Regions from separate parts of the Paenibacillus konkukensis genome, predicted to be linked through region 2. Evidence: a T-box and tRNA genes for the amino acid it is inferred to sense, from the RefSeq annotation. Region 2 holds a T-box; the other holds one or more tRNA genes.
The links. A T-box is a leader RNA that pairs with one kind of tRNA and senses whether it is charged. The one in region 2 lies ahead of trpS (tryptophan--tRNA ligase), so its partner is inferred to be a tRNA-Trp.
Positions count from the first base shown of each region.

Region 1: it has a tRNA-Trp gene. The T-box ahead of trpS (tryptophan--tRNA ligase) is inferred to sense a tRNA for this amino acid. The anticodon was not compared.

Region 1 covers NZ_CP027059.1:3,295,173-3,309,760, reverse strand. The annotation lists rRNA gene SK3146_RS14190 (23S ribosomal RNA) at 1-1,713, shown strand, start outside; rRNA gene rrf (5S ribosomal RNA) at 1,868-1,984, shown strand; tRNA gene SK3146_RS14180 (tRNA-Asn) at 1,992-2,067, shown strand; tRNA gene SK3146_RS14175 (tRNA-Ser) at 2,071-2,159, shown strand; tRNA gene SK3146_RS14170 (tRNA-Glu) at 2,169-2,243, shown strand; tRNA gene SK3146_RS14165 (tRNA-Val) at 2,265-2,340, shown strand; tRNA gene SK3146_RS14160 (tRNA-Met) at 2,356-2,432, shown strand; tRNA gene SK3146_RS14155 (tRNA-Asp) at 2,451-2,527, shown strand; tRNA gene SK3146_RS14150 (tRNA-Phe) at 2,555-2,630, shown strand; tRNA gene SK3146_RS14145 (tRNA-Thr) at 2,651-2,726, shown strand; tRNA gene SK3146_RS14140 (tRNA-Tyr) at 2,745-2,830, shown strand; tRNA gene SK3146_RS14135 (tRNA-Trp) at 2,837-2,910, shown strand; tRNA gene SK3146_RS14130 (tRNA-His) at 2,931-3,006, shown strand; tRNA gene SK3146_RS14125 (tRNA-Gln) at 3,016-3,087, shown strand; tRNA gene SK3146_RS14120 (tRNA-Gly) at 3,098-3,172, shown strand; tRNA gene SK3146_RS14115 (tRNA-Cys) at 3,183-3,256, shown strand; tRNA gene SK3146_RS14110 (tRNA-Leu) at 3,266-3,354, shown strand; tRNA gene SK3146_RS14105 (tRNA-Arg) at 3,374-3,450, shown strand; tRNA gene SK3146_RS14100 (tRNA-Leu) at 3,456-3,535, shown strand; gene SK3146_RS14095 (ABC transporter permease) at 3,838-4,779, shown strand; gene SK3146_RS14090 (carbohydrate ABC transporter permease) at 4,783-5,655, shown strand; gene SK3146_RS14085 (response regulator) at 5,689-6,702, shown strand; gene SK3146_RS14080 (sensor histidine kinase) at 6,699-8,549, shown strand; gene SK3146_RS14075 (alpha-L-arabinofuranosidase C-terminal domain-containing protein) at 8,563-10,590, shown strand; gene SK3146_RS14070 (hypothetical protein) at 10,788-12,929, shown strand; gene SK3146_RS14065 (extracellular solute-binding protein) at 13,083-14,588, shown strand, end outside.
Region 2 covers NZ_CP027059.1:3,935,311-3,949,898, reverse strand. The annotation lists gene SK3146_RS16985 (sugar phosphate isomerase/epimerase family protein) at 1-510, shown strand, start outside; gene SK3146_RS16980 (hypothetical protein) at 576-2,309, shown strand; gene SK3146_RS16975 (FAD-dependent oxidoreductase) at 2,528-3,073, shown strand; gene SK3146_RS16970 (HIT family protein) at 3,174-3,596, shown strand; gene SK3146_RS16965 (hypothetical protein) at 4,152-4,325, opposite strand; gene SK3146_RS16960 (FecCD family ABC transporter permease) at 4,605-5,657, shown strand; gene SK3146_RS16955 (FecCD family ABC transporter permease) at 5,657-6,691, shown strand; gene SK3146_RS16950 (AraC family transcriptional regulator) at 6,879-7,718, opposite strand; gene mgrA (L-glyceraldehyde 3-phosphate reductase) at 7,891-8,880, shown strand; T-box leader at 8,961-9,249, shown strand; gene trpS (tryptophan--tRNA ligase) at 9,620-10,603, shown strand; gene SK3146_RS16935 (YitT family protein) at 10,742-11,632, opposite strand; gene SK3146_RS16930 (UvrD-helicase domain-containing protein) at 11,814-14,210, opposite strand; gene SK3146_RS16925 (YwmB family TATA-box binding protein) at 14,295-14,588, opposite strand, start outside.

The DNA.
Region 1 (14,588 bases), 640 kb from region 2:
AGATTTTATCTACTCTGGTAGGGGAGCGTTGTGTATAGGTTGAAGGTGTACCGTAAGGAGCGCTGGACAGTACACAAGTGAGAATGCCGGTATGAGTAACGAAAAGATCAGTGAGAATCTGATCCGCCGAAAGCCTAAGGGTTCCTGAGGAAGGCTCGTCCGCTCAGGGTAAGTCGGGACCTAAGGCGAGGCCGAAAGGCGTAGTCGAAGGACAACAGGTTGAAATTCCTGTACCACCGTGAACCGTTATGAGCGATGGGGTGACGCAGAAGGATAGTGACGCGGGCTGATGGATGCCCGTCCAAGCAGAGAGGCTGATGTGTAGGCAAATCCGCACATCATAAGGCTGGTCTGTGATGGGGAGTGAAAATAACAGTAGCGAAGGTCATGAGTTCAGGCTGCCAAGAAAAGCCTCTAGCCAGGGAGAAGGTGCCCGTACCGCAAACCGACACAGGTAGGCGAGCAGAGCATGCTAAGGCGCGCGGAAGAACTCTCGTTAAGGAACTCGGCAAAATGACCCCGTAACTTCGGGAGAAGGGGTGCCTCGGTAGGGTGAATAGCCCGAGGGGGCCGCAGTGAAAAGGCCCAAGCGACTGTTTAGCAAAAACACAGGTCTGTGCGAAGCCGCAAGGCGAAGTATACGGGCTGACGCCTGCCCGGTGCTGGAAGGTTAAGGGGAGTGGTTAGGGGTAACCCGAAGCTATGAACCGAAGCCCCAGTAAACGGCGGCCGTAACTATAACGGTCCTAAGGTAGCGAAATTCCTTGTCAGGTAAATTCTGACCCGCACGAATGGCGTAACGACTTGGGCGCTGTCTCAACGAGAGATCCGGTGAAATTTTAATACCTGTGAAGATGCAGGTTACCCGCGACAAGACGGAAAGACCCCATGGAGCTTTACTGCAGCTTGATATTGGACTTTGGTACGATCTGTACAGGATAGGTGGGAGCCTGAGAAGCATGAGCGCCAGCTTGTGTGGAGGCGACGTTGGGATACCACCCTGATCGTATCGGAGTTCTAACCTGGTACCGTGAACCGGTATGGGGACAGTGTCAGGTGGGCAGTTTGACTGGGGCGGTCGCCTCCTAAAGCGTAACGGAGGCGCCCCAAGGTTCCCTCAGAATGGTTGGAAATCATTCGAAGAGTGCAAAGGCAGAAGGGAGCTTGACTGCGAGACAAACAGGTCGAGCAGGGACGAAAGTCGGGCTTAGTGATCCGGTGGTACCGAATGGAAGGGCCATCGCTCAACGGATAAAAGCTACCCTGGGGATAACAGGCTTATCTCCCCCAAGAGTCCACATCGACGGGGAGGTTTGGCACCTCGATGTCGGCTCATCGCATCCTGGGGCTGAAGTAGGTCCCAAGGGTTGGGCTGTTCGCCCATTAAAGCGGTACGCGAGCTGGGTTCAGAACGTCGTGAGACAGTTCGGTCCCTATCTGTCGTGGGCGTAGGAAATTTGAGAGGAGCTGTCCTTAGTACGAGAGGACCGGGATGGACGTACCGCTGGTGTACCAGTTGTTCCGCCAGGAGCATGGCTGGATAGCTACGTACGGACGGGATAAGCGCTGAAAGCATCTAAGCGTGAAGCCCCCCTCAAGATGAGATTTCCCAGTAAGTAAGACCCCTTGAAGACGACGAGGTAGATAGGTTCGGGGTGGAAGCACGGCAACGTGTGGAGCTGACGAATACTAATCGGTCGAGGGCTTAACCTAGTTCCCAAGAAAGTGAAGAGTAGCTTCGAAGCTGACTCCAAATACTTTCTCGGGGCCCGGAAACAAACCGGGAAGAACAAATAACCATTGCTCACAAACGCGCACGAGTTTCGTATCTAGTTTTCAAGGCGCAAGCCTTGAACAAGTCATACCGTTTGGTGATGATGGCGGAGGGGAACCACGCGTTCCCATCTCGAACACGACCGTTAAGCCCTCCAGCGTCGATGGTACTTGAACCGAAGGGTTCTGGGAGAGTAGAACGTCGCCAAGCGGTACATTCCCTGATAGCTCAGTTGGTAGAGCACTCGACTGTTAATCGAGTTGTCACAGGTTCGAGTCCTGTTCGGGGAGCCATATGGAGAGGTGTCCGAGTTGGCCGAAGGAGCACGATTGGAAATCGTGTAGGCGTCACAAGCGTCTCGAGGGTTCGAATCCCTCTCTCTCCGTAGCAGTAAGGCCCGTTGGTCAAGGGGTTAAGACACCTCCCTTTCACGGAGGTAACAGGGGTTCGAATCCCCTACGGGTCACCATTTATGTTATAATGGTTATATGGAGGCTTAGCTCAGCTGGGAGAGCATCTGCCTTACAAGCAGAGGGTCGGGGGTTCGATCCCCTCAGCCTCCACCATATAAACTTCAACGACGCGGGGTGGAGCAGCCCGGTAGCTCGTCGGGCTCATAACCCGAAGGCCGCAGGTTCAAATCCTGCCCCCGCAACCAATTTATCTTTTATAGTGTGGAGCCGTGGTGTAGAGGCCTAACATGCCTGCCTGTCACGCAGGAGACCGCGGGTTCGAATCCCGTCGGCTCCGCCATTTAAGTCAGAAGCGAATGTATAGTAAGGCTCGGTAGCTCAGTCGGTAGAGCAGAGGACTGAAAATCCTCGTGTCGGCGGTTCGATTCCGTCCCGAGCCACCATGTACTACACAATGTGTTACGCCGTTGTAGCTCAATTGGTAGAGCAACTGACTTGTAATCAGTAGGTTGGGGGTTCAAGTCCTCTCGACGGCACCATTGATTACAACATAATATGGAGGCTTAGCGAAGTGGCCAAACGCAGCAGACTGTAAATCTGTTCTCTGACGAGTTCGGTGGTTCGAATCCATCAGCCTCCACCATATTATAGGGGCATAGTTTAAAGGTAGAACAAAGGTCTCCAAAACCTTTGGTGTGGGTTCGATTCCTGCTGCCCCTGCCAATTTTTTTATTATAGCTGTGGCGGTCGTGGCGAAGGGGTTAACGCACCGGATTGTGGCTCCGGCATTCGTGGGTTCAAGTCCCATCGATCGCCCCATGTTTATATTGGGGATTAGCCAAGCGGTAAGGCAACGGACTTTGACTCCGTCATGCCTAGGTTCGAATCCTAGATCCCCAGTTTATTTTATGCGGAAGTGGCTCAGCGGTAGAGCATCGCCTTGCCAAGGCGAGGGTCGCGGGTTCGATTCCCGTCTTCCGCTCCATATGTTACCTGGCGCCATAGCCAAGTGGTAAGGCAGAGCTCTGCAAAAGCTTTACCCCCAGTTCGAGTCTGGGTGGCGCCTCCATTTTTTTACGCCGGAGTGGCGGAATCGGCAGACGCACAGGACTTAAAATCCTGCGGTAGGTGACTACCGTACCAGTTCAAGTCTGGTCTTCGGCACCAAGTAAAACTTCATAATTATGTGCCCTTAGCTCAGCTGGATAGAGCGTTTGACTACGAATCAAAAGGTCAGGAGTTCGAATCTCTTAGGGCACGCCATACTTGCCGGTGTGGCGGAATTGGCAGACGCGCGCGACTCAAAATCGTGAGGGAAACCGTGGGGGTTCGAGTCCCTTCACCGGCATACAAAAAAGCATGAATCTTTAAGATTCATGCTTTTTTGTATTTTATACGAAAATCCCCAGTCGATCTTAAATCCGCTATGTGTCCGAAATACTCACTTTTCCGGCTGGCAATTGTATTCAAACCCGCTGGAGTCGTAATGTATGATAGTTTTATGAAAGCGTTTCCTCGAACTTATACTAGGGTCTGCCGATCATCGATAACAAAGTGAAATCAGTTAAGAAATCGATATATTGGGGAACGCAATTCACAGGATGAGCCTCTATAATGAGTTCAAATGCCGTTTATACATTGGAGGTCATTATGAGAGGTGCTCAAGCAGCAGCTGCATCCGTCGGGCAGGGTCTAAAAAAAGCGCGGATCGCAGCCCATCTTCCGTTTTATGTCATGATTTTGCCGGGATTGGTTTATTTCCTGATCTTTAAGTATGTGCCCATGCTTGGATTACTTATTTCGTTTCAGCGCTATGATCCGTTTTCCGGCATGTGGAGCAGTCCATGGGTCGGTATGGATAATTTCAACAGGTTATTTACCGAACCGGATTTTCCGTTACTGCTTACAAATACATTTGCTTTCGCTTGTTTGGATATCCTGTTTTTTTTCCCGGCTCCTATCATCCTCGCTTTGCTATTGAACGAATCCAGACTGAAAACGATTCGGAACACCGTACAGACCATCATGTACGGACCGCATTTTATTTCCTGGGTCGTTATCGTGTCCATGACGATGACTCTGTTCTCTTCACAAGACGGAATTATCAATCAATGGCTGGTGTCGGCCGGCTTCGGTAAAATCGAGCTGTTTACGAAATCGGAGTGGCTGCGTCCGATGTGGCTGCTGCAAAATATGTGGCAGGGTGCGGGATGGGGATCGATTTTATATTTGGCCACGATGGCCTCCATCGATCCGTCGTTGTATGAGGCGGCCAAGGTGGACGGTGCGGGGCGGTTTCGGCAAATATGGCATATTACGCTGCCGGGCATTCGCTATGTCGTTATCGTGCTGTTCATTTTAAGACTGGGTCATTTTATGGATATCGGGTTCGAGCATATTTTCTTGCTGCAAAATCCGCTCAATGTGGGCGTATCCGACGTATTCGATACGTATGTGTATCGTACCGGCATACTTCAGCGGGATTACAGCTACTCGGCGGTCGTCGGCATGTTTAAATCGATTGTCGGTCTTACGCTGGTGCTGACTGCCAACAAGCTGGCGCGCAAATTCGGCGAGGAAGGGGTGATCTAGCGGATGAAAGCGGGACAGTCTTTTAAGGATAATGTCTTCAATACTTGCGTGACCGTCATCCTCATCGGTTTGGCGGCGACCGTCGTCTTCCCGTTGCTGTTTACTTTGTCCAGTTCTTTTGCGTCGAGCAAGGAGCTGCTGCTGAAAGGCGTTGTTCTATGGCCTGAGGAATGGACGCTGGAAGCATACAGGTTTTTGCTGGACAACGCCCAATTTACGCGCGCTTTCTATAATGCTATTTACATTACCGCAGTAGGAACGCTCATCAATATGGCGCTGTCGACGCTTATGGCTTACGGGCTTTCTCATCCGGGGGTAAAGGGCAGGGCGGCCGTCAATGTCATCGTGCTGTTCTCAATGCTATTTCAGGGCGGAATGATTCCAACTTACCTGGTGATCCATGGGCTCGGACTGATCAATTCGTATTGGTCCATATGGCTTGCGGGAGCGATCGCTCCCTTTAACCTGATTGTGATGCGCAGCTATTTTCAGACTTTGCCCGTCGAAATCAAAGAGTCGGCCCGGATCGACGGCTGCGGGGAATTTAAAATATTATGGCGGATCATCCTTCCGGTTTCGCTGCCGGTGCTAATCACTTTTACGTTATTTTATACGGTGGCTAATTGGAATACTTACTTTCAAGCGATTTTGTATTTGAATGATGCCAATTTATATCCGCTCCAGGTGTTTCTTCGCCAAATCCTGATCGTGAACTCCTCCGAGCTGGGGCTCGTTGTTACGGATACCGGGTACAGCTATACCCCCGCCGTACCGCATGCAGCTATTCTGCTGACGGCCTTGCCTCTGCTTATGGTGTATCCGTTCATGCAAAAATATTTCAGCAAAGGCATGATGATGGGTTCGGTCAAGGGATAGCTTAGCACCCTGCGCGGTATTGGGGGGATTACAGTGTATCATGTGCTTGTCGTGGAAGACGAACTGCTGATTAGGGATGCGCTTGTGGAAATGGTGCATCAGCTGGACGGATTCAAGGTTACGGGGGAGGCCGCAAGCTGTGAAGAAGGCTGGCGCCTGATGCAGGAGCTATGGCCGACGGTGGTCATCACCGATATTCAGCTGCCGGATCAGGATGGTCTGGAGCTGATTCACCGGATTCGCAATCAGCGGCTGCCGGTGGTGACTATCATTATCAGCGGGCATGACCGATTCTCTTATGCGCAAAATGCGATCCGGCTGCATGTATCCGAATATTTACTGAAGCCCATCTCGGAGGTCGAGCTTCACTCCGCGCTGTCTCGTTCTGTCGGCAGGCTGGAAACGTGCATAGAGCCGAATCAAATATTGCGCGACATTCAGCGGTTCATCGACCGGTTGCATGAATTCGAGCCGATCGGGCTGTTTGAACAGACCGACCGGATATTGCATGCGATTCTGGGCGGACGTTCGCTGGATCAGGGCTCCCAAACCAGTTATCTTCGCATTTTTATGGGGAAGCTCACGGAATATATCAAGATCATTCATCCGGAATTTCAGGATGCCTCACTTCCGGAGGATTTGAACGAACAGCGGGTGCGGCACGTATTTCACGATCTGCTGCACGAATGGACGCTTCGTTACCCCCAGTTTGCCGGGAACAATATGAGATTGGTCATCAAACGCGCCTGCGAGTATATGGGGGCGCATATGCAGGACGAATTGACGCTGAAACAAATGGCGGATTACTCCAATTTGAGTCCTTCGTATTTCGGAGTGCTGTTCAAACAATATACAGGCAAAAGCTTTGTGAACTATTTGAATTATATCCGCATTGAAAAAGCGATGGAGCTCCTTCGGACTTCGGATAAAAAGGTATATGAAATCGCCGAGGATGTCGGTTTCGCCACGCTGCCCTATTTCAATCGCGTATTCAAGCATGTCGCGCTGGTGACTCCTAACGAGTACCGCAAAGGGTTAGGCCTATGAATGCGGGAAGCTGGTTCAGCCGCCGCTCGATCAAAGTCAAGCTGATTGTTATCCTGCTGGCGGCGGCGCTGTCCTCCATATTGCTGACGGGCGCGCTGTCGCAATATTTCTATATGAAAGCGGCCAAAAACGATTTTTACCAGTTTGCCGACGATGCTTCGTATCGCCTCAACCGGCAAATCGAATTGTATTTTCAACAAATGAAAATATCCGTATCTACCCTGATAGCCGGCCCGCTGCCGGAGCGCAACGATTTCACCCGAAACAGGGGCAAAGCGGGAATTATTCAGAACTGGCTTGTCAGCGGAGGGGCGGTCACGCCGACTTATCCTGCGGACATTGAGGATGTATTGAACAACTATGTCGCTCTGAACTATAGCGAAGTAGACAGTCTGTTTCTGATGTCTCTCGACGGAAGGGCCATATCCAATATTCAGCGCTTTGACGAAATTTCCAAATCGTATATGAAGGAGCCGTGGTACGGACTGGAGATGATGAGCGACTTGAAGCTGCTTCCGACTCACAGATCCCAGGTGACAGGTAAAAACGTCATCTCCATGCTAGTTCCTGTCTATTCGACGGAAACGATGAAGCTGGCGGGAAGGCTTGTCATGAATCTGAAAATCAGCGAGCTGGAAAAAACTATCGTCCGTTCCTCATTCGCTAAGAAGGGGTATTTTTTCATTGTATCCAAGGAGGGGACCATTGTGTATCATCCCGACTCGGCCATGATCGGCCAATCGCTTCAATCGACCTCCTTGGCCGGGCTTAAGTTCGATACCGCATCCTCCGTTCAGCCTGTACAAGGCCAGGAGATGCTGGTCGCCTACAATACCTCCGAGCTTACCGGATGGAAAGTGGTAGCGATGGTTCCGTTCGAAGTGATGGCCAGCGGGGTTACCGTAGCGCGCAATGCGATGATCGTGGCTATGCTCGGGCTCGCCGCCATGGTTCTGATCGTTGTGCCGGTCATTGCGCAAAGGTTTACAAGTCCGCTGCGCAAGCTGAAGCAGCTTATGGAACATGTAGAGAAAGGGAATTTGGATATGCGGGCGGAGGTTGTTCCGGGTAAAGACGAAATTCAGCTGCTAAGCCGCAGTTACAATCGCATGACCAGGCAACTGCACGAGTATATAGAAACCATTGGCAGCATGAAGGTGAATGAGATGCAAATGCTGCTTAGACAGAAGGAAGCGATGATTCAAGCTCTGCAAAATCAAATCAATCCGCATCTGCTGTATAACACATTGGAAATTATTAATAGCTTGGCCTACATCGAAAAAAACGAGCGCATTCAGGTGATCGCCAAAAATTTGGGGGATTATTACCGGTATACGGCCTCCATCGTCGAGCCTGTCGTTTCTCTGAGAGAAGAGATCAGTCAGGTCAAGAAATACTTGGAAATCGTCAAGATTCGCTTTCCCAGACATTTTCAAAGCCGTTTTTATGTTCACGAGAAATATTTGGACGTTCTCATTGTGAAATGCTCTTTGCAACCGATTATCGAAAATACGGTCAAATACGCGGTGGAGCCAAGCGGAGGCCATGGCACGGTCATCGTCAGCGCCTACAATGAAGCTCAAGACCTGATCATTGAAATCGCCGATAACGGCAAAGGCATTTCGGACGGCAAGCTGGCGCAGCTGCAGCAGCGGCTCAATATCATCACGATGCAGGACAATAAGACGCTGATCCGAAGCGAATCGCTCGGCATTGTGAACGTTCATGCCCGGCTGGTTTTGCAGTATGGTTCGAAGTACGGGCTCACGATTACCTCATTCGAGAACAGAGGGACGGTCGTGTCCATCAGAATCCCTTTTCTGACAGAACGGCCCGCAAATAAGTGATAAGGAGCGGAAAATGATGGTTAACGTACAAAATGCACGGCTTACTATCGGCAGAGATATTGCGGATCATTGCATTCATCCGTATATTTTCGGACATTTTATCGAGGATATCGATGATCATATGCCCGCGATGCTGGCGTATCCTCTAACAAATATGGATTTCGAAGAGGAGGATCATAATTTGGACGGCGTGTCCGGGCCTTGGTATCCGCTCAATTTCGGAAAGCATACGCAGTATGCCTTGGAGCCCCCGGCCCGATTTCATTCCGGCCATAGCCAGAAAATCAGGATATTCAATAAAGACCGCTGCGCGTCGGGAATCGGACAGCGGATGCAAGTCGACGGGAGTATTCCTTATGCCGTCAGGATGTATGTAAGAGCGACACGCGAATTAAACGCGGTGCACCTGAAGCTGGTCGACCGCGCGAACGGCGACATGCTGGGGGAACTGGAGCTTGAGGTAAACTCCCATAGCTGGAAGGAAGTTACCGGCCGGATAACGGCTTCCCGTTCCTGCGCTGCGGCCGAGCTGCAGGTGTGGGCCGTCCCTCTTCCGCCGGCCGCATGGGCCGATTCGACTTCGACCGGCGTGATCTGGTTCGATCATATTTCCCTTCTCCCCGAAGGGCAGACCGGACTGCTGAAGCGGGAAGTGTTCGAAATGGCCAAGGCGCTGAACGGCGGTATTCTGCGGCTGGGCGGAAACTATATCAGCTTGTATCACTGGGAGGAGTTTGTCGGCCCTGTGTATTTGCGTCCCAATTATGTCAACGAAGCTTGGGAGCAGGCAGGACAGGTGCATAAATATTTCGGCACCGACGAGTTCGTGGACTTATGCCGGCAGCTTGCCGCCGAACCGCAAATTTGCGTAAATATGGGTACCGGCACGGCAGAAGAAGCGGCCAGATGGGTCGAGTACTGCAACGGAGACGCGAGCACCCCTATGGGAGCGCTCAGGGCGAGCCACGGGCATCCGGAGCCTTATCGGGTCAAATATTGGGAAGTGGGCAACGAGATGTACGGACCATGGCAGGCGGGCGTCTGCTCCGCGGAGACGTACGCGCAGCAATTCCTCACATTCGCGGCAGCGATGAAGGCCAAAGATCCGTCCATTGTGCTGCTCGGCTGCGGGACGGCGCGAGATTCGCTGGTTCCCGGCTGGAACCGCATCGTATTGGAAACAGCCGGTCATGCTATGGACTTCATTACGCTGCATATTTACCAAGGACAAAATTTTTTCCCTATCGATGCGGCAACGCCGGGAAGCGACCGGTTCAAAGCGATCGCCGCCTTCTCGGAAACGGCAAGATATTTGTTCGAAGAAATCGAATCGATCATTCAAGGCAGGGAAGATTTACGGCATCTGAAAATCGCGGTGACGGAATGGAACACGATGTATTTTCCAAATCCCGATATGCCGAACAATCATACGCTGGAGGCGGCCGTGGCGAATGCGTGCATGCTGAATGAAATGATTCGACAAAGTCATCTTGTGCAAATAGCCAACTTTTCCGATCTGGTTAACGGGTGGGTCGGCGGCTGCATTCGGGTAGGGGATCATTACGAGCGTATGAAAAAGCCCGGCTGGAGCGGAAAAAACGACGTCATATTCGGAACGGCCACCTATCACTTGCTGCGCTTATACGCGAACCGTAATCTTCATCGTGTCGTGCAAACCCGGACGCAGTCCGGTACGTTTCATGCCGGTCCCTGCAAGCTGCCGATGGAGTGCGACAGTCTGCCGAATGTGGACACGGTTGCCTGCATCTCCGAAACGGGCGATCTCTTGACGGTTTTTGTCGTCAACCGGACGCTGGAGCCTACGGAGCTCGTCTGCGATCTGGGCGCATGGAAGCCGAAGGAAGAGGTACTTCTGCATACTCTGACGGGAGAACATTATGAGCGGTACAATACGGTATTCGAACCTTCCCTAATTACGGCCGAAGCGCAGCGCGTGCGAATAGACGGGTCTGTCTGGACCTATGAGCTGAGGCCTCATTCCGTGTACGTCTTGGAAGTGCCGCTCCAACAATCATCCTGAAATCGGATAATATTTCGAGGGATTGTGTAACGAAATAGCGATGGATTCCGCGCATACTGGAAGAAGCGGGGGCTAGAGGGGAAGACGGTGTTGACCGTGTGTTGACCGCGCTCCCCCATCCAAGTCGCAGCTTGGCTGACATCATGTCTAACCGGCATGGCGAGTGTTCCCTGGAATAAAAAAGCAGGAGGGCGGTCATGGGCTTGCATACAACCGTTCGCACCGGATCGGCGGAGCCGAGTTCGTGGTATGTGGACAAGCGGATATTTGGGAAGTTTTTTGAAATGAACGGGCGGGATACGTATCCCGGCATTATCGAGGATTGTATCGCCAACGGCTCGTTCGAGAACTGGTTTTCCAAAAGAAAAAAGGACGGCACCAACTTGCCGTGGATGATGCGGACCGAGATCATGTACAGAGATACGCCGCTGACGCCGGGGCTGGCCTATCCATGGGAGCCTGCAGGCAGCACGGACGGCGCTTTCGAGCAGCGTGACGGAGGGGTTCACGGCAAGCAGGGGCAGAAGCGGTTTCAGCGGGTCAAGATCGGCGAAGGAACGGGCAGGCAAGGGATTATGCAGCGCATTACGCTGGCCGATGAAAGAACGCTGGAATATTGTCTGCGATTTTATGCCAGAGCCTCAGGAGCGGTTACCCGCCTATATACGGCGATCGAGGATAAGGCGGGCGCTACATTTGCCGAGAGCAGCATCGTCTTGGGCGAGCAGTGGAAGCGCTATGAAGTCAAGCTGACATTGCCAAGGGCAACCGAGTTCCGCTATAAAGATTCTCCCTTCGGCGAATATAGACTGAGCTTGACGGCGGATGCGGATGGGCCGGGCTGGTTTGATCTGGATTGGGTTATGCTGGCGTCCGGCGATGCGGTAGAGGAAATCTACAACCCGACGACGATTGAGCTGCTCAAGCAGTATCGCGTCACCACCCTTCGATGGGGCGGCAATTACGCGAACGAGTACAATTGGAAAGACGGCATCGGCCCGTGGGAGCAGCGTTGCGTCCGGGACAATCAGAACTGGGGCGGGCTTGAGCCCAACTATTTCGGCACGAACGAGTTTCTTAGGTTTTGCCGGATCGTCGGGGCCGAGCCGCTTCTGAATGTAGGCTTCAGCTACGACCTGCCGCCGGAGCTGGCCGCGGACTGGGTGGAGTATGTTAACGGAGACGAGACGACGCCGATGGGCCGTTTGCGGGCGGAGCACGGTTATCCGGAGCCTTGGGGAGTCAAGCTGTGGCAGGTGGGCAATGAGAGCTACGGCGATTATCAATTCGGCTACACGAATTCGATCGATTTTTCCAGGAGGATTCAAACGTACTACTCCATGATGAAGCAGGTCGATCCCGGCATTACGATCATTATGGCCGGCGCGGACCCGATGTATGTGGACTATTCGGAAATTCCGGGAGAGCCGCCTATATGGAACCGGCGCATGTTTGAAACGGCCGGACCGGATTATATCGACGGACTCGATATTCATCAATATACGAGAGGGATTCGGGACGAGGGGCTGCGAAGAGACTGGCTTGCCGCCAATCAAGCCGATCCCGTGTTTTACAATCAGGTGCTTGTATCTTATCCGACGCAATATGAGGCGAATATTATCGAGCTGAAGGAGCTGGCCGAACGGTACGGCTTCAACCCGCTCATTCTCGAAATAGGGGAATGGAATCTCGAGCCGGAAACGGAGAGCGGCTGGCCCAAAGCGGAATATGAGACGATGGCTCACGCCTGCTATGTGTCTTCTATGCTCAATGCCTTTATTCGTCAAGGCGATGCCGTGAAATATGCCTATCAGAGGGATAACACGCTGTATTACCGGGCTTATCCGGTGGATATGCGGCCCGTGAACCCCGGGAACGACACCTCTCGTTTGTACGCGGAGCCTTTTCTGAGAGAGGATACGCGGTGGCGGCATTTGCCTCTTGATGCGGAAGGCTCGGCCTTTGCGATGCCGCAAACCTGGGTGCGTATCCGGCCGATGGACGATGTGCCTCATGTCGATGCGGCAGCCGTCATATCGGAGCGGGGAGATGAAATCATTCTGTTTTTGGCCAATCGCGACCTGCGGGATGCGCATACGGTCCGTTTGCAGGGGGATTGGGACGGAGAACAGGCGGAGGCTTTGCTGCTGCTGCAATACAGCGATTCGCCTTTTTTAATCCATGCGCAGTGGGATCGAAGAACCGGCTATCACTTAAACGAATCGGCTCTGGAGATAACGTCTGCCGGTTATGCTGAATTCGTCATGCCGGCGGGTTCGGTCGCAAGATTGCATATGCGTTTAGAAGCGCGGCGAAAAAAGAGCGGAGGGGCCATTTGAATCTGGAAAAGCGTTAGCTTTCGCCTTTGAAAATGGATTTTCTCCATAGAAAAAAGCAATAACCATTCAAGGAATCTGGGAACAAGAGCGATCGGAAGATGCTCTCGCATGCGCATACGGCGTTTTTCGCCACATTTTTAAAGAAGGGAATGGATGTCCATTATGAAAAAAAGCTGCTGCATTAGCATGGCCGTACTGCTCGCGGTCAGCAGCCTCACGGCCTGCTCGACAAGCGGAAGTCCTTCGTCGCAAGCCGGGGGAGCCGGAGCGAAGGCCGACGCCGGCGCTGAACAAGAAACGATGAACATCTCGCTGATGGTTCCGCAATATGCGGAAATCGGGCCATCGAGCGATTCGGCGCTTGTGAAGAAACTGAACGAGAAACTGAATATCAAGCTGGATATCCAATGGGTTCCCGGTGCCAGCTACAATGACAAGATCAGCGTGCTTGCCGCGTCGAACAGCTTACCCGACGTGTATCGGATCGCAACCCAGGATTATATGCAGTGGCGCGATAAAGGCGTCTTCCTGGATGTCAAGCCGCTGCTGGGCCAATATCCGAATTTAACCAAGCATCTTCCCGAGGAAGCGTGGATGGAGCTGAATCCGAAAGATGCCTACTACGGCATCCCGTATTACGGTATTCCGCATCTGTTCTCGATGTCCATACGCAAAGATTGGCTGGACAAGCTGAATTTGAAGATGCCCGAGACGATCGACGACTTTTATCAGGTCGCCAAAGCCTTTGCGACGGAGGACCCGGACGGCAACGGCAAGGCGGACACGACAGGCTTCTCGATTCTCGTTAATTCGAACGGCACCTTCGGCAATGCCGCCTATTTGCAGGGGGCGTTCGGTTTGGGGAACGATTGGGCTTTGAAGGACGGTAAGCTTGTGGCGATGCAGGCTCAGAAGGAGGAGCTGAAAGCGTTCATCGGGTTTCTGCGCAAAGCTTACGCGGAAGGGGTTCTGGACAAAAACTTCCTCGTCATGAAGTCGGCGGACGCCCGCAACAAGCTGTGGAACGGCCAGTCGGGAATTCAGCTGGTCAATCCCAACGAGGTGATCCGCCTCGACATTCCGAATATGAAGAAAAATGCGCCGGGGGCCCAGCTCGTCCAGCTGCCTCCGCCGGCGGGTCCGAACGGGATCAGAGCTACGCAAACCGACGGAATGGGGCAAAACAAGGTCGTCATTAACAAAAATATCGACCCGAAGAAGCAGGAACGCATCCTCAAGCTGCTTGATTATATGCTTTCCGACGAAGGGTACGATCTCATCAAGGAAGGCGTGGAAGGCGTCGACTATCAAAAGAAGGCGGACGGCGGCTTTGAGAAGCTGGAGACGAAGGAAACGGGAAGCTTGTTCTCGATCAACTTTTTCCGCCGCGCCGACAAAGGAATTCAGCTTCATAAGTATCATGACCAGGAGTACGTCAAGCAAGTGGAGCAGTGGCTCAATAACAACGACAAGTACGACTGGCCGAACTACGGGCTGGGCCTCGAGGCGGAGACCGCCGCTTACAAGAAGCTGAACCTGACGACCTTAAATACAAAATGGATGTCCTCCATGGTGCGGGTTATTGCCGGGGACGCTCCTATCGAAGAAGTGGATAAAGCTGCGGACGAGTGGCTCAAAAACGGCGGCGAGCAGTTAACC
Region 2 (14,588 bases):
TGGGCGAAAATGCTGGAGCGGAGGGAGCGGCTCGGCCCGAGCTACACGAAGCGGATTCAGGACAGTCTGGAGCAGGCGAGCGAGCATGCCGCAAGGCGGGGCTGGAATGTCGCGATCGGCATCGAGACGCGCTCGCGCTGCTACCAGATGCCGACGCTGGCGGAGGCGAAGGCGATCTGCGACCATCTGCAGGGCGCCCCGGTCTATCTGTGGTACGATATCGGCCATGCGACGATGATGGAACGGATGGGATTGTACGATAACGACGCCGAGCTGGAGCGGGTGAAGCCTTATATTTACGGCGTGCATATCCATGAAACGCCGGAGCTGTCCGATCATTGGTGCCCGTATGTGCACAGCGGCGACCCGCGCGGCTTCGACCGGTTTCTGGGCGCTATCGAGCAGGCCAGGGTGAAGGTCTATGAGCTGAAGGCCGCCTGCCGGCCGGACGACATCCATCAGAGCCACCGGCTGATTACCGGTAAAATCCAAGCTGGAAACGACAGGTGATCCGCCATTGGACCGAGCGCTCGCTTTTGAAGTACGAAGCGTAAGCGAAACGAGGAGATGAGCCTATGGAACCGACTTATAAAAGACTGGTTCAGTTATACGACGAAGTCACGCAGTCTACGCTGAGCAAGCAGGTGAAGGACGCTTCGAGCAAATATGCGGGCGGGATTATGGACGCCTCGGGCATTCCGAGGCCGAACCACGGCGGTACGCCGAGCTTCATGGCCTGCTGGGCGTGCGCGCTGGTCAATTCGGACTCGCGGTATTATCACGACCCGGAGCTGCTTGCAGCCTTCGAGCTGGCGGCCGATTTCATGCTGAACCGCCAGCATGCCGACGGGACGGTGTCGCTCGGCTCGACCAATTTCAATTCGCCGCCGGACACGGGCTTCGTCGTCGGAGGAGTGACCCAGATGTACCGGCTGCTGCTCGGGCACGGCTGGGCGGATAGCGAGCCGGCTGCAGGCAAGCTCAGGCTTTTTCTTGAGCGCACGATTCCCGCCATGCTGACCGGCGGCTGCCACACGCCGAACCATCGCTGGGTGCTTACGGCGGCATTGTCGCTGCTGTACGAAATCTTCAAGCTGCCGGAGCTTGCGGCGAGAGCCGAGGAATGGCTCGCCGAAGGGCTCGACATCACGGAGGACGGCGAGTGGACCGAGCGCAGCAACGGCATCTACAACGCCGTCAGCGACATTGCGCTCTACCATACGGGCCGGGTGCTGAACCGGCCCGAGCTGCTTGAGGCCGTGCGCCGCAACCTGCGCATGATGGTATATTTGGTGCATCCGTCCGGCGAGATCGTTACCGATTATTCCGGCCGTCAAGATTTCGGCCACTCTTATGATCTGGCGACGTACTTCCTCTCTTACCGGTTTATGGCGGCCCATGACCGGGACCCGCTGTTTGCCGCGATGGCCGACAGCGCGGGCTCCCGCATCCGCGGGCCGGAGGGCGTGAACAACAATGCGCTTCTGCAGCTCCTGCTCTACCCGGAGGAGACGAATATAGACGGTCTGGAGCGGGCCCCGCTGCCGGACCGGTATGTGCAGGTAATCAACGGCTCGCACCCGGTCCGGGAGCATCTGGAGGCAGCTCATTCCGTAGGCCATCATATGCAAATCCGGCACAGCAGCATGCACCCGGCGTTCGGGGCTCCGCTCGTCCGGATTCGCGACCGGGAGACCAGCGCGACGGTTATGGCAAGAACGCCTTCGTTCTTCTCGCTGCGTCACGGCGGGGTCCGGCTACTCGGGGTGAAGCTGTCGACGTCGTTCTCCCCCGGCGTTGTGAAATTCGAGGAGCTGGAGGCCCGCGAGCACGGTTATACGCTGAGCGTTACGATGGAGAAGGGCTACACCGGACCGATACCGAGGTCGCTGCTGCCCGAGGGGCGGGAGCGAATGAGTCCGTGGTATTTGCTGCCGCATCAGCACCGTCCGTCAACGCATGTGCAGACGCATCGGCTGACGGCCGAGCTGACGCCCGGCGCATCGGAATGGACGCTGCGGGTTGTCTCCGACGAGCGGGAGGACGTGCTGACCCAGCTGACCTTTATTCTCGGGCCAGAAGGCGAGCTTGCGGGCGAGGGGCTGGAGCCTGTCGGCGAAGGGCGGTATATGCTGAAGCATGGCACGGCCCGGTACGCGTCGGGCGGGCATGCGCTTGAGCTTGCGCCGGGGTGCTGCGAGCACTTCGTGACGGAGGTTCGCGAAGACAGCCATCCTGCGGGCTGCCGGTACGTGCATATGAACTGGGTTACGCCATTCGATAAAACCGTTACGATCCGTTTGCTGTAGAAAGGCAATGCCGCGCGAAGGGCGGATGGCGGAAGCCGCATCCGGGGAACGGTATCGAATGGAACTGTATCGGACGGGAGGAGAGCGGGAAGACATTTTTTTTAGCGGATCGGATATTGTCTCGGGGTCACAATGCTGCAGGGTAAATCGTCGTAGGGATTAGAAGACGATAACTGACGATAAGGTGGCGAACGACGATGACAATGCCGGTAAACGCTATGAATAGAAGCGGCGATTCCGAAGTTTGGGATACGATCGTTATCGGGGGAGGGCTGGCCGGATTGGCCGCTTCGGTCTATTTGGCCCGCAGGGGGCTTCGAGTGCTGCTTCTGGAAAAAGGAACCGCACCCGGCGGGCGGGCGATATCGAGCGTGCGCGACGGCGGCGTGTTCAACCTCGGGCCGCATGCGCTGTATCAGCACGGCAAGGGGATGTCCGTACTGCGCGAGCTTGGCGTCGCCCCTTCGGGAGGGAAGCCCAGGCTTAGCGGGCAGCTCGTGTTCGGAGGGGACAAAGAGAGCGAGCGGACCGTGCCGATGGCCCATTTATTTCTCGGCTCGGCCTTGAGCTGGGCAGAGAAGATGGAGCTGCTGCGGTTTTACCGCGGGCTGCGCAAGGTCGATACCCATGCGATCCGCAGCCGCAGCTTGAGCGAATATTTAAGCGGCGAAATCGGCAGCGGCACGATCCGCGAGCTTATTACCATGCTGGTACGCGTATCCTCGTACAGCCATGCGCCGGAGCTGAAGCATGTGCGGGTCTAACCGGTGGAAACCGTGCAAAAAAGAACATGGACAAACAAAGGGCGGGGGCGTAGTATTAAACCGAAGCAGGTCAAATTCACCCGAAGGCAGGGGAGCAGCCATGACTCAAAGCTGTATTTATTGCGCTCAGGACGAGCGGCTGGATAACATTATGATCGAAATCGGCAAGCTGCGCGTGTCCACGTTGTACTTGTTCAAGGAACAGACGTACCGGGGCCGCTGCATCGTGGCGCTGAACGAGCATCAGACGGAGTTTTTCCATTTGTCGCAGGAGAAGCAGGACGCGTATATGCGGGACGTCGCTCAGGTGGCGCAAGCGATTGAACGGGCATTTGCTCCGGGCAAAATTAATTACGGCGCTTTCGGCGATACGATGCCGCACGTGCATTTCCACATCGTTCCGAAATACGAGAACGAGTACACGTGGGGCAAAATGTTCGAGATGAATCCCGCGCCGAACAAGCAGCTGAGCGAGCAGGAATACGAGGAGCTGATCGGATTGATCAAGCTGCATTTACAGTAAGCCTGCGAAGAAGCGGGAAACATGCGGTTAGGAGGAACGGCTCGGAGGGATTTCCGGGAGGAGACGGCGAGGCAGGTGGAGGGCCCGAAGGCCAACGCCAAGAAATAACCGCCGTTTTCGGCTAATGAACATAATGTCTTTGCAGCCCGAGTTCTTTTTCGCAACAACGCCCATACTTCGTGTCAAGGACCTGAGCGGGTTTTCCGCCGGGTCTTTTTTTGTTGTTTAGGAAATGATGCGCAGCCATTTCCTGTGGATATCCGGATGCTCTCCCAAAAGTAATGTCTCTACCCATAGAGCGATCCCAGAGGAAGGGTTAGACGCCGATCCAGCTTAGGCTGGATGCGGACGGAATAAGCTTCAGAGCATCACGTCACTACCCTGGAAATTACTCTTGGTACCCCATTTCCATTGTCTGTGGTGCCGCGTCGGCGGCATGGATGGCTTTTGGGGGATTTGTTCCTTTGTAAGTGGTTATGACGGCCTGCCGGCTCACGATGAAAGAGGGGCCTGCTTCAGGCCCCCGTCTTTACAACTATTCCGTCACGTTCATCATTAAAGGGATTCGGAGCTTTGGATCGCATGCTCCCAGCTTGGGAAGTAATACAGCGCATTTTGCAGAAGCTCCGGATGAGACTGCTTGATTTTTTTCTTGCTCATAGTCTCCCCGCTATGCTTCAGCTGTTGAATTTGCTTTGCGACATCGACGATACTCATATTAGCTTCCATTGATCTAACACCCCTTCGCTTTATTCATTGTCCATTCTGTCCTGATCCTCCGTCTTTATACGATTTGTTTATGATAAAAATAGTAGCATGAGATAGAAATACTTCGTGAAAGCGGGTATGGATGCCCCCGGTAAAGGGCGAGAAAATAGTTCCTTTTTGAAAAAAATATAAGGCCGTTACTATCCATTCTCAGGCTATTATGCTAATATAGTGACTTGATGGTGATACTGATTCTCATTATCACGTGTATATTTTTGGGACAAAGGATGGTTTTCGCATATGTTGCATACTGAAGAAGCGGCGCGCTTAGAGAACCCCTCCAAAACGCCTTTGCGGACGCGGCCGCTGGCGGCGACTTTGGTGCTTATCGGCGGGTTGGCTGCTTTAATTGTAGGGCTAGTGACGTCGATCTCCCTGGGGGCCGCCGATATCCGGTTTCTGACGGTCTGGCAGGCGGTATTTCATTTCAATCCGGATTTGACGCAGCATCAGATTATTCAGGAGCTGCGGCTGCCCAGAGCATTGGCGGGGGCGATGGTCGGCGCCTGTTTTGCCGTAGCGGGGGCGATTATGCAGGGGATTACGAGAAATCCGCTCGCCGATTCCGGGCTGCTCGGCATTAACGCCGGAGCCGGCTTTGCGCTTGCAGTATGCTTTGCCTTGCTGCCGGGTCTTCCTTTCTTATATTTGATCATGTACTCCTTTATCGGGGCGGCGATCGGAGCCGGAATGGTGTACGGCATCGGCTCGCTCACCAAAAACGGGATGACGCCGGTGCGCCTCGCGTTGTCCGGAGCTGCAGTCGGCGCGCTGCTGGTCGCTTTAAGCGAAGGGATCGCCCTCTATTTCCGCATCGGTCAGGATCTGGCGTTCTGGTATGCGGGCGGCGTGGCTGGCACGAAGTGGCTGCAGCTGAAAATTATGTTCCCTTGGGTCGCCGCGGCGCTGGTCGGCTCGCTGATGCTGTCCCGTTCGATCACGGTGCTGAGCCTTGGCGAAGAGCTGGCGCAAGGCTTGGGCCAACGTACGGGGCGCGTGAAGCTCATGGCGATGGTGCTGGTGCTCGTGTTGGCGGGCGCGGCCGTATCCGCCGTCGGGGCCGTAGGGTTCATTGGTCTGGTGATCCCGCATATCGTGCGCGCGCTGGTCGGCGTCGATTACCGCTGGATTATTCCTTGCTCCGCCGTGATGGGCGGCTTGCTGATGGTGATCGCCGATATTTGCGCGAGAATGATCCACCCTCCTTACGAGACGCCGATCGGGGCGCTCATCGCGCTGATCGGGGTACCGTTCTTCCTCTACCTGGTACGTAAGGAAAGGAGGGAGCTGTAATGGCTTTCGTCTCATCTTCGGCGGGAGAACGCAAAAGAGTCGCTCGCGCCGTTCTCGTATTGGCCGCTCTCGCAGTTTTGCTGCTGCTGATGCTTCTGATCAGCATGAATACAGGGTACATACGGCTCGGACCGCTTGATGTGTTCCGGACGTTTTTCGGAGCGGGTACCGCCAAGCAGCATCTTATCCTATTCGAATTCAGATTGCCCCGCATCGTCATTACGATGCTGGTCGGCGCCGGGCTTGCGGTATCGGGCTGCATTTTGCAAGGAATTTCGCGCAATGCGCTAGCCGATCCGGGTATGCTCGGCATTAATGCGGGCGCCGGGCTGATGGTCATTTTGTTCATTTCCTTTTATCCGACGACAACGGCCGCACCGGTATTTGTGCTGCCGTTTCTAGCGCTGATCGGCGCTGGCCTAACCGCCACGATCATTTACGTGCTCGCTTACAAACGGCATGAAGGGCTGTCGCCGACGAGGCTGGTTCTGACGGGTATCGCCGTTGCGGCCGGAATCAGCGCGGCGATGATCGTGCTGACGCTCCGACTGGACCCGCAAAACTATCAATTCGTCGCGGTATGGCTGGCGGGCAGCGTGTGGGGCTCGAACTGGAAATTCGTGCTTGCGCTGCTGCCGTGGCTGATCGTTCTGCTTCCTTATGCTTTCTATAAGGCGCGCGTGTTGAATGTGCTAAACCTGGGCGAGCAGACCGCTACAGGGCTCGGAGCGCCGGTGGAGAAGGAGCGGCTCGGTCTGATCGCCGCGGCCGTAGGGCTTGCCGGCTCCTGCGTCGCCGTCGGAGGCGGCATCGGCTTCGTCGGCTTGATCGGGCCGCATTTGGCGCGACGGCTGATCGGGCCGAAGCATCAGCATCTGCTGCCGGCGTCGGCGCTGACGGGCGGGCTGCTGCTGATCGTGGCGGACACGATCGGGCGGTCCATTATGCAGCCCGAGGAAATTCCCGCGGGCATTGTCGTGGCGGTGATCGGGGCGCCTTACTTCCTGTACTTGCTGGCCCGTGCCAGAGCTTAGGCTAGGGCTGCGAAGGAGCCGCGGGCTTGCCGCGGGGAAAGCGGCGGAATGAACCGTCTCAGAGCTGGCCTGACGGCTGACGATACAATAACAAGGAGAGGACTCGTTTGTCCTCTCCTATTTGTCGTTCGCAGCAGGGAGCTGCCGGTAAGCTGCGGTACCGGGTCGGACAGCGGAAGCGCAGGGATCAGGTGGTGCTGGTCCTCCGGTACACGCTCGGCGGCATGCCTTTCACCTTACGGAACATTTTCGAGAAGAGCAGCTGATCTTTGTAGCCGACGGAGCCTGCGATTTCCCCTATGGAGAGCGCGGGGTTTTTCATTAGCTCGCATGCTTTGCTTACCCGGAAATGAATCAGGAAATCTTGCGGCGACATGCCGGTGCCGGATTTGAACAGCTTGGACAAATATTTGCGTTCGAGGCCGATCCAGTCGGCCATGTCGGCGATGGCGACCGGCTGCGAATAGTTCATTTGAATAAACTCGACCGCTTTCTGGACATAGAGATCCCGCAGGTTGTCCGGCTTGGCCGAAGGGCAGTGAGATTGCGCTTCTTCAATCAGCATCGACAAAAATCCATATAACGCGCTAAGCAGCCGCGTATCGCTGCTGCCTTTGGATTTGCTCGCTTCGTACACCTGCAAGAAGCATTGATCCATAGACCGGGCGTCGGTGCAGCGGAATACGGGATTGGCGGGAGACAACTGGGCGCGGCGCAAATATAGCTCGGCGCTAAGGCCGTTGAAGGCGACCCAGGAATAAGTCCACGGGTCTTCGTCATCCGCCCGGTAGGAAGCGATGACGTCGGGACATAGCAGAAAGCCTTGTCCTTCGCCGAGCTCGTAGATCCGGTCTCCGGTACGATAAATGCCTTTGCCGCCGTGAATATACAAAATTTTATAATGATCTTTCAGCGCAGGCCCCCAGGAATGGCCGGGAGCGCAGCGCTCATAGCCGCAATAATACAGTTTGAGTTCAATGGAAGGCGCCGACGCGTCCGATGTATAACGGTAATCCAATAAGGTCATATAGGCCTCCGGTCAATGGACGTATTAAGGCAATGAGAGACATGATGCCATATATAGCATACATGCTGACATATGGTTTGTCCAAGGAAAGCGCTAGAATGAAGGCGGACGACCGAAATTATGAAGTATTGAGGGAAAAAATTTAAGTTATAAACTCCGGGGAGGAATAACGATGAGCTATATTCCAAGCAAGGAACGCTACGATTCCATGGTCTATAACCGGTGCGGACGCACCGGCTTGAAGCTGCCGGCCGTGTCGCTCGGGCTGTGGCATAATTTCGGCGGGAACGATCTTTATGAGAACGGCCGCGCGATGGTGCGCCGCGCATTTGATCTGGGCATTACGCATTTTGACCTGGCCAACAATTACGGGCCGCCTCCGGGCAGCGCCGAGGAGAATTTCGGACGCATTCTGAATGCCGATTTCGCAGGGTATCGGGACGAGATGATCATCTCCACCAAAGCCGGATATTTGATGTGGCCGGGGCCTTACGGCGATTTCGGGTCGAAGAAATATTTGGTGGCGAGTCTGGATCAAAGCTTGAAGCGGATGGATTTGGACTATGTGGATATTTTTTATCATCACCGTCCCGATCCGAACACGCCGCTGGAAGAAACGATGGGAGCGCTCGACCTGATCGTGCGCCAAGGCAAGGCGCTGTATGTCGGCTTGTCCAACTACAAGGCCGACCGGGCGAAGGAAGCTCTGGACATTTTGCGCCGCTTGGGTACGCCGGTCGTGATCCATCAGCCGAGATATTCGATGATGGACCGCTGGGTAGAGGACGGGCTGCTCGATGTGTTGGATGAAGCGGGCGTCGGCAGCATCGCTTATTCGCCGCTGCATAAAGGCATCTTGACGAACCGTTACCTCGGCGGGATTCCGCAGGATTCGCGGGCAGCCGGTTCGAGTGTATTTCTGAAGCCGGAGGAGCTGACAGAGGAAGTGCTCGGCAAAGTGCGCCGCTTGGACGAGCTGGCCCGGCAGCGCGGACAGAAGCTGTCGCAGATGGCGGTAGCTTGGGTGCTGCGCGGCGGCCGCGTCACTTCGGCGCTAATCGGCGCGAGCAAGGTGAGCCAGATCGAGGATGCGGTAGCGGGGCTCGGCAACCTCGAATTCAGCGCGGAAGAGCTGGCGGCTATCGAGGATATTTTGCAATAGGCTTGGCCGGTCAGGAATGAGGCAGCGGCGAATGGCCGGGTTTACAAAAGCGGAACATATGATATACTGATAAAAATAAATAGTGCACGTTGATGAAGAAGAGTAGGCGTATCGGATGGCTTCAGAGAGCGGATGGGTGGTGCGAATCCGTGTCAGCTGCGCGTTGAATGGGCTTCGGAGTGCCGATCCGAAAGCTTCGGGCATGATTGCCGGAGCTGGGTAGGAGAGGCGGATGTCTTACCGTTACAAAAGACAGGGTATCGATCACAAGGCTCGCTGGGAGACCTTGAGCATCCGTACCTGCAGAGCGAGTCTTCCGGGAGGAAGGCTAATCAAAGGTGGTACCGCGAATCCAACTTCGTCCTTTAACCAAGGGCGGAGTTTTTTTATTGTTTAGGAAATGATGCGCAGCCATATCCTGTGGATATCGGGGTTCTTCCCCGAAAGGAAAGTCTACCCATAGAACGATCCCAGAGGAATGGTTAGACGCCGATCCGGCTTAGGCTGGATGCGGACGGAATAAGCTTCAGAGCATCACGTCACTTTTGGAGGATTTGTTCTTGTTCCATACGATTGAGGCGGGCGCGCAGCCCGTGGCTGACGGCGGCAGTCCGGCACCCGGGGCGGATTCGGCGCGCTTTCGATTTTTATATATGAAAAGAGGTGATGACCATGGATGATGGCTGGTGGTGGCGCAGGACGGATCGTTTGCTAAAATCAAATCAGAGGAGGATGTTCCATGAAGGAACGTGTCTTAACCGGAGATCGCATTACCGGAAAACTTCACCTTGGTCATTACGTCGGAAGCTTGAAAAATCGGGTAGAGCTGCAGCAGCGGTATGAAAGCTTCATTATGCTGGCCGATGTGCAGGCGCTCACGACGCATTTCGATCAGCCGCAGCTGATTAAAGATAACTTGAGAAAGGTCGCGCTCGATTATTTGGCCGTCGGGATCGACCCGGATCAATCTACGCTGTTTGTCCAATCGATGATTCCCGAGATCGCGGAATTGACCGTGTACTTCTCCATGTTCGTGACGGTCAATTCGCTTCGCCACAATCCGACGATCAAGACGGAGGCGAAGGAGCGGGGATACAAGGAAATGTATTACGGCTTTTTGGGGTATCCGGTCAGCCAATCGGCGGATATCGCCTTCTGCAAGGCTACGCTCATTCCCGTAGGCGAGGACCAAATTCCGCATATCGAGCAGACGCGGAAAATCGTGCGCAGGTTTAACGACCTGTATGCGCCGGTGCTGGTCGAGCCGCGGGCTTTGGTCGGAGAGCGGCTGGAGGGGCTGGACGGCAACAGCAAGATGAGCAAAAGCATGGGCAATGCGATCTATCTCGATTCGTCTCCCGGCGAGGTCGAGGAGAAAATCAAGAAAGCGAAGACGGACCCGAGCCGCATTCATAAGCACGACCCCGGCCATCCGGACATCTGTCCGATATACGGGTATCATTGCGCGTTTCGCCCGGAGAGCAAGCAGGACATTTACGAGCAGTGCAGTCGCGGGCGGATCGGCTGCGCGGACTGCAAGAAGCTGGCAACCGGCGCGATGAACGAGCTGCTAGAGCCGATCAGGGAGCGCCGGCGGCAGTATGAGGGCCAGCCGAAACGGATCGACGAACTGCTTGTCTCCGGCACCGACAAGGCCCGAGCTATCGCCAAAGAGACGATGCTGGAGGTTCGCGAAGCGATGAGCATCCGCTATTTCGATTAAGCTTGAATGAAAGATAGACGAGGCTTGCGTCAGCCCCCCCGTTTCCCCCTTCCCGGGTGAAGACGGGGGGCTTTTTGGCGAGCCGCGGCTTGCCCCCGGGAGCGTCCCGCATCGCAGGGCTCACTCAGCCGGGGCGGGCTACACCGTAAGCTGCCGCCGCTTCCTGCTCCTGCGTATGACAGGATGCTCCGGGAAGCCTTCCCCGGCGACATCGTCCGCGTCGCAGACAATCATAAACGCTTGCGGATCGATCGATTGGACGAGCAGCTTCAGCCTGCGGGCCTCGCTAGCGGCCAGGACGATCATCAGGATGACGCGGAGGTCGTCGGTATAGCCTCCGGTCCCGGCTATTTTCGTCAGGCCGCGGTCCAGGTCGTGAAGCACCGCTCGGCTGAGTGCCTCTTCGCAGCGGGCGGAGGAAATAATATAAGCGACCTTGGAAGCCCGCTGCAGCTTGAGTACAAGGTCCATCGATTTTCTCGTCGCGAATACGCCGATCAGTGCGTACAGCGCTTGCTCCGGCGAGAACAGGAGGCCGGCGGACAATACGACGGCCGAATCCATCGCCATGATGGCTTGGCTGTGCTTGACGCCGAGCCAGCGGTGGAGCAGCTGGGCGATAAGCGTGAAGCCCCCGGTGTTGCCGTGGGCGCGGAAGACGAGCCCGAGCCCGGCCCCGGTCATAAGGCCGCCGTAGATGGCGGCCAGCAGCGGGTTGTCCGTCAGCGGCGGCCAGTGGCGCGTCGCGTAGACAAACAGCGGCAGCAGCACGGAGCCGGCTGCGGAGACGGCAAGCGAGCGCAGCCCCAGAAAATAGACGCTGACCGCGAGAATGAGCAGGCTGCCGATCCACAGCGGCACCGACGGCTCGATATGCAGCAGCGAGCCGATCAGAAGGGCGGTCCCGGACATTCCGCCCGCTGCGATGTGGTTCGGGCCGGCAAACCAGTTGAAGGCCAGGGCGACGGCGAAGGTGCCTGCCGCGATAAGCAGGTAACGACGAATTTGCAGCATAGTTTGATCCCTCATCCTTATCCATATCGGTTTCCATTTCTTATGAAATCTGAATGGTTAGGATTATAGAACGGATCGTGAATTGCCGCAAGAATTCCCGGTAATGCGTAAGTGCAGGCCTGCTGCGCCGCCTGCCTTCATTAGCGCGGCAGAGCGGCGGCTGCGGCCGGTGCGAGGGGGACGGACCGCCCCCCGGTTACACCGGCACTTCCTTGCTGCCGCGGCGCATCGGGGCCTGGCACAGCGGGCACGCCTTGCTCGCCCGCTTGCTCTCTTGGGCGCTGCTGATCCGCGCCCATGCGGGGCAGCTGCCGCTCGTGCAGAGCCACGCCGGCACGGTGTGCAGCTTCTTGGGCGCGCCGCTTGCCGTGGCGCTTCCCCCGATGCCGCCGGTGCCGCTGCCGGGCGCCGAGCGGTAGCCCGCGCCGCCGGGCTTGGCAGCCGCAGCGGCCGGGCCGGGGCCCGCCTGTGCCCGCGGGGCGGCCGTGTTCGCCGCGGCAGCAGGCTTGGGCGCGCTGAACACGGCGGTAAGAAAGCGCGAGACGTTCGCTTTCTTGCCGCGATAGTAAGCCGGCGAACAGACGATCAGCTCCTCCTTCGCCCGTGTAACGGCTACATAAGCGAGCCGCCGCTCTTCCTCAAGCGCGGCGTAGGCGTCCTTCTGGCCGTTGTCCGCTTGAACGACGGTCTTCGGGCGCTTATCCCCTTTGGCGGAGGAGTCTTCTCCGGCGTCGAGCGCAGAGCTGTGAGGCAGTATGCCTTCGGAAAAGCCGATGACGAAGACGACGGGAAATTCCAGGCCCTTCGCTTTGTGAATGGTCATCAAACTCACCGTATCGGCGTTCGGATCGCTGCGCAGCTGCTCCATGGCCTGGTGCATCTGAAGCATATGTCCGATATGGCCGAGGAACGCTTCGATCGAGTCGAAGCGCTTGGCCGACGATTCCAGCTCGTCGAGCGTTTCCTTCAGCATTTCCTTATGCTGCGTGAAGCTGCGCCCGTCCGCCGTTTCCATGAAGACGTCGTAGAAGCTGCGGCGCATATGGCGAATCGCGTCGGCCGGCTTCATATCGCGGATCATGCTGACAAGCTCGATGCGCTCCTTTACCTTCTCCTTCTGAAATTCCTTCAAGTCCGGCAAGGATAGGAGATGCACGAGCGGCCCTTTCTTCGGCCGCAGCTTCTCCTGAGCGTAAATAAATTCCATCCCTTTCTCCCGGCTCACGTATAAAGTCTGCAAAATCCCTTCAATCGCTGCAAAGCTGCGACGGTCCATGGCAAGCCGCAGATGGTCGATGATCGGCTTGACGATCCACTGCTCGTAGAACAGATCGGTATTGCCGTCATGCACGAACGGTATGTTCTGAATGACCAGTTCCTCCAGCATGGCCCGGCTGCTGCTTGCCGTGCGGTACAGTACCGCGTAGTCGCTGTAGGAACGCCGGCCTTGCTCCACCTCGCTGCGGATTTCGGCAAGGACCGTTGCGGCTTCGTCGTCCGTATCGCCGGGCCTGTAATACCGGGGCGCTGCGGGGCTTTCCTTGGTCGCTTGCAGCGTCTTTTGCTTACGGCGCATATTATGCCGTATGATTTCATTGCCTAGCCCGACGATGCTGGAAGTGGAACGGTAGTTGATATCCAGCGTGACCGTTCGGGCCTTCGGGTATTGCCGGTGAAACTGCAGGATGAATTCGTGGCTGGCGCCCTGAAACGTATAGATGGTCTGATCGTCGTCTCCTACGACCATCAGATTGTTCTGCGGCTCGGCGATCATGCGGACAAGCTCGTACTGCAGCTTGTTCGTGTCCTGAAACTCGTCGTTCATGACGTAACGGAACCGTTGCTGCAAAGAAGCCAGCAGCGAAGGCTCGCTGAGCAGCAGCTTGTGGGCGAAGACGAGAATATCGTCGAAATCCATTTTGCGCTGATCCGCTTTCCACTGCTCGTATTGCCGCAAAATGCGTTTGATGTTCCTCTCGTCCATGGAACGCTCGGGCAGCCCGTTTAGATCGGTCATGTTCATTTTGCACGAAGAGAGGACGGATAGCAGCGTCTCCGGCTCGTAATCGTCCTGGAGTCCGCGCTCGCGCAGAATTCGTTTCAGAACGATGTGCTGATAGCGGGTTTCGCTGAAAATGTCCTGCGTATATCCTTGCCTTCGGAGCAGCAGCAGGAAGAAGGAATGAAACGTCCGCGCCTGCACTTCGCGGGCCATTCCGCTTGTTATGCCGGGAAGAGCGGCGATACGCTGCTTCATTTCCGCGGCGGCTTTGCTGGAGAAGGTAACGAGCAAAATATGCGAAGGATGGACGCCGAGAACGTTCATCAGATAGCCTGCGCGGGCGACAAGCACCGACGTTTTGCCGGAACCGGCGCCGGCCAGCGTCAGTAGCGGGCCTTGATCGTGGCGCACCGCTTCGATCTGCCGGGCGTTCAAGGCGATGCCGGAATTCTCCAGCGAACGAAAATAAAAGGCATCCGATTCATGATCGGACACCAGGTCCTTGCTTGTTTTCGCGGGCGCAATAGCGGCCTGCGGAATCCGTTTTATCGAAGCGCCGTAAGGGACGTTATAAGATGTAGGGTTAGTCATGTTATCACCTTTTATCATAAAGAACTCTTCGGTCAGTTTACAATAAAAGAAGAAAAAGAACAATTGTTCGTTAAAGACGGCGTATTAATATTCTATTGTAATGGCAGGTGTTCCTATAGTGACGCGCTTCTCTTGGGTAATGGAATTGCGGTGAACGGCAACCTGCAAGTTCATCGCTTGCTTGCCGTTAGAAATATGCTCGCTGATGAAAGGGGAATAATACGTGATGCTTGTGCTGCCGTTGTCCTCGTACTGTTCCACTTGCTTCGCTTGAAGCTTGGCCACGAGCCAATCGGTCGGGGAGGGAGAAGAGGCCACGTCATCACCCGCAAGCACTCCTTGGATCATTACATTCCATTGCGGCTTAATGCCGATAGA